Regions from separate parts of the Faecalibacterium faecis genome, predicted to be linked through region 2. Evidence: riboswitches for the same ligand, from Rfam matches in the RefSeq annotation. Region 2 holds a riboswitch; the other holds the start of a gene.
What was found. Region 2 has a riboswitch for FMN ahead of ribD (bifunctional diaminohydroxyphosphoribosylaminopyrimidine deaminase/5-amino-6-(5-phosphoribosylamino)uracil reductase RibD). Riboswitches for the same ligand answer to the same signal wherever they lie in the genome.
Positions count from the first base shown of each region.

Region 1: another riboswitch for FMN. It lies ahead of WMO17_RS02395 (ECF transporter S component); the one in region 2 lies ahead of ribD (bifunctional diaminohydroxyphosphoribosylaminopyrimidine deaminase/5-amino-6-(5-phosphoribosylamino)uracil reductase RibD).

Region 1 covers NZ_JBBMEP010000003.1:74,409-77,816, reverse strand. The annotation lists gene WMO17_RS02400 (mechanosensitive ion channel family protein) at 1-1,029, opposite strand, end outside; FMN riboswitch at 1,198-1,317, shown strand; gene WMO17_RS02395 (ECF transporter S component) at 1,468-2,067, shown strand; gene WMO17_RS02390 (MATE family efflux transporter) at 2,194-3,408, opposite strand, start outside.
Region 2 covers NZ_JBBMEP010000005.1:109,948-113,355, forward strand. The annotation lists gene WMO17_RS03895 (bifunctional 3,4-dihydroxy-2-butanone-4-phosphate synthase/GTP cyclohydrolase II) at 1-348, opposite strand, end outside; gene WMO17_RS03900 (riboflavin synthase) at 361-1,002, opposite strand; gene ribD (bifunctional diaminohydroxyphosphoribosylaminopyrimidine deaminase/5-amino-6-(5-phosphoribosylamino)uracil reductase RibD) at 966-2,090, opposite strand; FMN riboswitch at 2,242-2,356, opposite strand; gene WMO17_RS03910 (resolvase) at 2,676-3,179, shown strand; gene WMO17_RS03915 (hypothetical protein) at 3,324-3,408, shown strand, end outside.

The DNA of each region.
Region 1 (3,408 bases), on a different contig from region 2:
GGCCTGCATGATGTCCATAATGTTCAGGTTCAGGTCGTTCTGCATCTGCAAAAATTCCGCGTAGGCGTTGGTCAGCAGGTAGGCGGAGACCAGAATGTTGATGCTGGAATCGCCAAAGTTTGCAAGCTGTACGATGTTGGTATCCTTGTTGGTGTAAGGGCTTGCGTCCAGCATGGTCTGCAAGTCTTTCATCAGCTGTTCCAGCTTCGGGCGGGTGGTGCCATAGGTGACACCCAGATTGAACTTGTAGGGCCGCATGGTGCGCAGGGCGGCGTTCTGCACGGTGGAAGAGCAGATCTTACTGTTCGTCACCACATTGATGGTTTTATCCAGCGAGCGGATGCGGGTGGAACGGAAGTTGATGTCGATCACTTCGCCTTCCACATCGCCCACAGTGATCCAGTCGCCCACCGAGAAGGGCTTGTCCAGCAGAATCACGATGCCGGAAAACAGGTTGCTGGCGCTTTCCTGTGCGGCCAGCGAGATGGTCAGACCAACCAGACCGGCACCGGCGACAATGCTGCCGATGGGAAAGCCCACTTCTTGTGCCAACGCTGCCACGCACAGCACGATCACCAGCACCTTGTAAGCGGTGTCCAGCAAAGAGCAGAGTGTTTTGTTGGAGCGGATCTCCGGGCTGCAGGAAGCCAGCAGCAGGTCGGCCAGATCCGATGCCGCATACAGGCCCTCGCAGACCAGCAGGGTCATGACAAGGCGGAAGCAGACCAACAGCAGCTTGGCAATGCCGGGAATGGCCCAGGGCAGGGAAGCTGCCGCCAGATATACGCCAACCGCAGTGCACATGCGCTGGATGGGTACCGCAAAGCTGCGCAGCAGGATGGGAGTGCCGTTAAAGTGCCACTTGCGGGCCAGCAGTGCCGGAATGCCCTTTTTGCTCAGCCAGCGGCGTACCAGCCATGCGGCAAGCAGAATGAGCAGCGCGCACCCTGCGCGCGCAGCCAGTGCAAACCAGCCCTCCAGCAGCACAGAGCCAAACTCAAACGAAAGATCACGAATAGAAAAGATCATGATAACCTCCTGAATTTTATACGACCCATCTATGATACCATACCGCACCCACCCGGGCAAGAGCTTACAGAGAAGGGAGCTTGAAAGAATTACTTTGACATTTTTTGCACAAATTTTAAGATGCCCTCTTGACAAGCTGGGCCTGCCACGCTATACTTTGTGCCAGAAAGTTCGTTTCAGGGCGGGGTGAGATTCCCCACTGGCGGTAAAGTCCGCGACCACCCGCAAGGGTGCTGACCCGGTGCAACTCCGGGACCAACGGTATAGTCCGGATGCAAGAAACGGCAGGCAAATCGTTGTCTACGCGCCCTGTTGCAGTGTTTTTGTTGCAGCAGGGCGCTTTTCTATTTGTCCTTCCCGTTCCAAAAAACAAGATACGAAAAGAGCTTTCGGAACAATTTTTGTAAGGGGCATCTTACCCCGGGAAGGATCATTACCATGAAAAAAAGCACGACTCACAATCTTACTGTTGCCGCCATGCTCAGTGCGGTGGCCTTTATCCTGATGTTCATTGAGTTTCCCATTCCGATGCTCATCCCGTCCTTCGTCAAGATGGACTTTTCTGACCTGCCGGCTCTGCTGGGTGCCTTTGCTCTCGGCCCGGTGTACGGTGTGGTCATCAGCTTTATGAAGAACCTGCTGCACATCGTTATCAAGGGCACTTCCACTGCATGCGTGGGCGAGCTGTGCAACTTCATGCTGGGTGCGGTTTTCTCCGCTGTGGCAGGCGTTATCTATAAGCACCACAAGAGCCGCAAGACCGCCATCATTGGTGCTATTGCAGGCGCTGCAGCCATGGCTGTGTTCAGCGTACCGTCCAACTACTTCATCACCTATCCGGCCTATGTGCAGTTCTACCACATGCCGCTGGAAGCCATCCTCGGCATGTATCAGGCTATCCTGCCTTCTGCAGACAGCCTCATCAAGTGCCTTGTCATCTTCAATATGCCCTTCACGCTGGTCAAAGGCCTGCTGGATGCAGTGCTGTGCATGCTGATCTACAAGCCGCTGTCTCCCATCCTGCACGGCAGAAAGTAACTTGTTCTCCATCTTTTCTTCTTCTCAAATCATATAACCACAGCAAAACTCCCCGGTCAGGTCCCGCAGTGCGGTTCCCGGCCGGGGAGCTGTTATTTAGAGGAAAATATATCCGCCAGCGGTCGATCAGGCTAATGCCCCTTTGTCCAGCCATCTGCCGCGTACCAGCCGCACAAGGAACAGCACACCGCGCATGGTCAGCTCAAAGCTCATGGCCATCCATACGCCCACCAGCCCAAAATGCGGAGCCAGCAGGGAAGCCAGCGTGAGCCGGATGCCCCACATGCTGACAAGGTTCAGCACAAAGCATCCCGTGCTGTCTCCGGCACCCTGCATGGCACCGCTGGCAACGATACTGGCACCGAACATCGGTTCGGCCAGTGCTTCAATGCGCAGCACCTGTGCGCCCAGCGCAATAACTGCCGCATCTGCGGTGAAAATACCCATCAGGTTTGGCGCAAAAATGTACATGCCAACACCGGTCAGCGCCATGATGCCTATGCCCATGCCGGTGCACAGCCAGGCAAAGTTTTTTGCCATATCCCGACGGTTTGCGCCCACGGCCTGCCCCACCAGTGCAAGGGATGCATCCTGAATGCCATAGCCTGCCATGTAGCACAGGCTTTCGGCGCTCACACCCAGACTGTTGGCAGCAATGGCGGTGGTGCCAAGGCCGGATACGATGCGGATGAGCAGCACCTGCGCCGAGGAAAGAACTGCACGCTCTGCGGCCAGCGGTGCGCCTACCTTCCACAGGTTCTGCAGGCAGGCTTTGGTAATGTGCCAGGAGCCGGGCTTGCGGATGCACAGCGGGCCGTCCCGTAGCAGCAGGATGGCAAGGGTCAGCACACCGCTGATAGCGGTAGCAAGGGCGGTGCCCAGTGCTGCGCCCGGTACCCCCCAGCCAAGGCCCCAGACGGTCATTGTGCGGCCAAACACCACCATCTCACGGGTGGGATTGATAAGGCAGAAGTTAAAGATCACATCCAGCACGCAGGTCAGCACGCTGATAAGGCCCGGTGTCAGGGCATCGCCGGAGGAACGCAGCATGGAAGAGTAGGTTCCCATGATCATCAAAAAGGGCAGGGAAGCCGACCAGATGGCAAAGTAGGCCGAAGCATCCGCCTGCAGGGAAGGGTCGGCACCCAGCCATCCGGGCAGAAAGCGGCTGATGCCAATGCCGAAGGCCGCAGCTGCAAGGCCCACCACAAGGTTGAAGATCATAGATTGGCGCAATACACCGCGTGCATCGTCCTGCCGGTCTGCACCCAGATACTGTGCCACCTGAATGGCAAAGGACATATATAGACCGGCCAGCATTCCATGCATGAGCCACGTGCT
Region 2 (3,408 bases):
TTTTGCGTGATCGTCCACACAAGCCATCGCCGTAATGGAACGCTCTGCGGCAGAAATGCCCGTAGAAGTAGAAACGTGGTCGATGGACACCGTAAATGCCGTTTCATGGTTGTCGGTGTTATGCTGCACCATCTGCGGAAATTGCAGCTTCTGGACGAAAGCCTCGGACATCGGCATACAGATCAGACCTTTGCCGTGGGTCGCCATAAAGTTGACGTTTTCGGTGGTGGCAAATTCGGCAGCACAGATGAAGTCCCCCTCGTTTTCACGGTCGGGGTCATCCGTTACCAGAATGATTTTTCCTTGCTTCAGGTCTTGCAAAGCTTCGGGAATGGTATTGAAGTTCATCGTAAACTCTCCTTAAAAGCCGCAGCGCAGCAGCATTTCTTTTGTGAGCGTGTTTTGCTTCGGTGTTTCTGATGGAAGCAGCCTCTCGATATATTTTCCAACAACATCGGTTTCCAAATTGACAAAATCCCCTTTGTGCCGTTGGTTCAGGTTCGTCTGACGGACGGTGTGCGGTATCGTGGACACGGAAAAGCCCGTAGGTTCCACCGCAGCCACGGTCAGGCTGATACCGTCTATTGCGATAGAGCCTTTTTCAACGACATAGCGAAGGATCGCAGAATCTGCATGAATGGTGTACCAGATAGCCGTATCGTCTTTTCGGATATTAGCAATGCGTCCGACGCCATCCACATGGCCTGCTACGATGTGTCCGCCAAAACGTCCGTTGGCCGGCATGGCACGTTCCAGATTGACAGCACTTCCAACGGTGAGCTGTGCAAGTGCAGAGCGGTTCAAGGTCTCGTGCATGACATCCGCAGCAAAGCTATCCGGGAAGAGCTGCCTGACGGTCAGACAGATGCCGTTGACGGCGATGCTGTCACCGATCCTGGTTCCTTCCAGAACCGCTTTTGCACGAACAGTCAGTACGGCAGAATGCTGTCCCCGATTGATGGATTTTATTGTTCCGACTTCTTCCACGATTCCGGTAAACACGGGTACTCCACCTCACTTTCGATCAGGAAATCTTTGCCAAGCTGTTCCAATCGGCTGTTCTTCAGGCGGAATGCAGCATCCGGAAGCGGGACACCTGCACCCTCAATGGGTGCTTTGGCATCCCTTCCTCCGAACAGCTTCGGGGCAATGTAAGCCTGTACCTGCTGCACGATACCGCTTTCCAGTGCAGACCAGTTCAAGGTTCCGCCGCCTTCCAGCAGAATGCTGTCGATCTGCTCCTGCCCCAGCTGTTCCATCAGTTGCAGAAGATTCACATGACCGCAATGCGCTTCCAGACAAAGGACCCGGCACCCGGCCTGTTGATATGCCGCCTGCTTCTCCGGGTCGCCGCAGCAGGTCGCAAGAATGGTCGGAACCTGTTTGGCGGTCATGACCACCTGTGATTGCAGCGGTGTCCGCAAATGTGTATCACAGATGATCCGGACGGGATCACGGCCACCCTCTATCCGGCAGGTCAGCAGCGGGTCATCTGCTAGGATGGTTCCGACTCCCACCATAATGCCGCGGAATCGGTGTCGCTGCCGTTGAACATGATTCCGGGCAATTTCCCCGGTGATCCATTTGGAAGCGCCTGTGTATGTGGCGATTTTTCCGTCCATCGTCATGGCGTATTTCATGGAAACGAAGGGGCGTTTTGTGGTGATATAGTGGAAGAACACCTTGTTCAGCGCATCGCATTCCTCTTGCAGAACATTTTCGGTCACATCTATGCCGTGTGCGCGCAGGATTGCAATTCCTTTTCCAGCCACCAGCGGATTCGGGTCAGCAGAACCCACGACCACCCGGTGAATGCCCGCGTCCAGAATCGCATCCACGCAGGGCGGCTGCTTTCCGTAATGGCAGCACGGCTCCAATGTCACATACAGGGTCGCTCCCTGCGGATCTTCGGTGCAGGATGCCAGCGCATTGCGCTCCGCATGAGCCTGACCGTATCTCTGGTGCCAGCCCTGTCCGATGGTCCTGCCCTCTTTTACGACCACGGCACCCACCATCGGGTTGGGAGATGTCCATCCGCAACCCTTTTTTGCAAGCTGCAAAGCCAGACGCATATACTCTTTGTCGTTCATCGTGTCGCCTCCAAAAGAAAAAGCCCTGAACAAAAACGTTCAGGGCAAGCCGAAAAGACACAAGGAACCCTTATGCAAAAAAGAAAGCTCCAGAATGCAAACGCATCCCAGAGCAGCCTCCACAAGCGCCGAACCGTGCGGGCTCTGCGCTTGGTATCTTCTTTCATCCAGACTGTACTGTCGGCTTCGGAGTTTCACCGAATCATGCCTTACGGCTCGTGGGCTGTACCACCGGTAGGGAATCGCACCCTGCCCTGAAGATTTCTGATTCAATTACAGCGGCATTATAGCACGGCTCCTTTCGGATTGCAAGGGCATTCTGCAAACCGGGACGAAACCGGGATGAAGCGAATCGCTACAACAATAAAATCACATCGTCCGTAGGACAATGTGAACGGAGAATCCAAAGGGGCGCGGGTCGCCAGTGGCAACCTCAAAATGCGTTGCATTTTGAAGCGCTTGACCGAGCCGACAGGCGAGAGCAGCGCCCTTTGGCACACGACTTTGCCTGCAAAGTCTATTCCGAACAAGACGGTACGAATGGGAGGTGCTGGAAATGGCAGCAGAAAAGACCAAGGTCTACACATGAAGGTAGATACCACTGCCATTGAGCAGGAGATCGCCGCCTATGAGAAGCAGCTACGGCAGCACTACTCCACAAAATCCCGGCTTATGGAGGAGATCGACAGCCTTGACCCGGACGACCGGCACTTTATCGCCCGAAAATCCGACCTTGACGACCGCCTTTATAAGATGTACGATAAAATCGAAGAGGTGGAAAATGGACTGATGGATGCCCGGGCAAAGAAGCAGGCCATTGAAGCCGACAAAATCACAGGCGACAACATCTATAAGATCCTGATTTGCTTTGACAAGCTTTATGCCACCATGACCGAGGCGGAACGCCGCAGACTGGTGGAGATTTTGATCGACGAGGTGCAGATCTACCCGGAACGCCAGCCTAATGGACAGTGGCTGAAGTCCGTCCGGTTCAAGCTGCCCATCATCGACCATGACCTTGAATTGAGTTTGGACAATCAGGATCGTGTCGAGGTCGTGTGTTCGATGGTTAGATTCAAAAAGCATTGATCTAATGTGAAGTAGGGTGAACCGTTTTATGGATTCTGTTACACAGCGTATAAAAATGATCCAGCAATATGAAGGAAAATAAGAAGACCTGTGCGGTCTGGTGAAAAATAACAACACAAATAGTACAGAGAAAAGGAGCATCCCATGAACGCAAATATCAATTATGATGAGATCCCGGATACCAGTGCCGTGCAGGAGGATCTGCTTGCGGCGCTGAGCAGCCAGCATG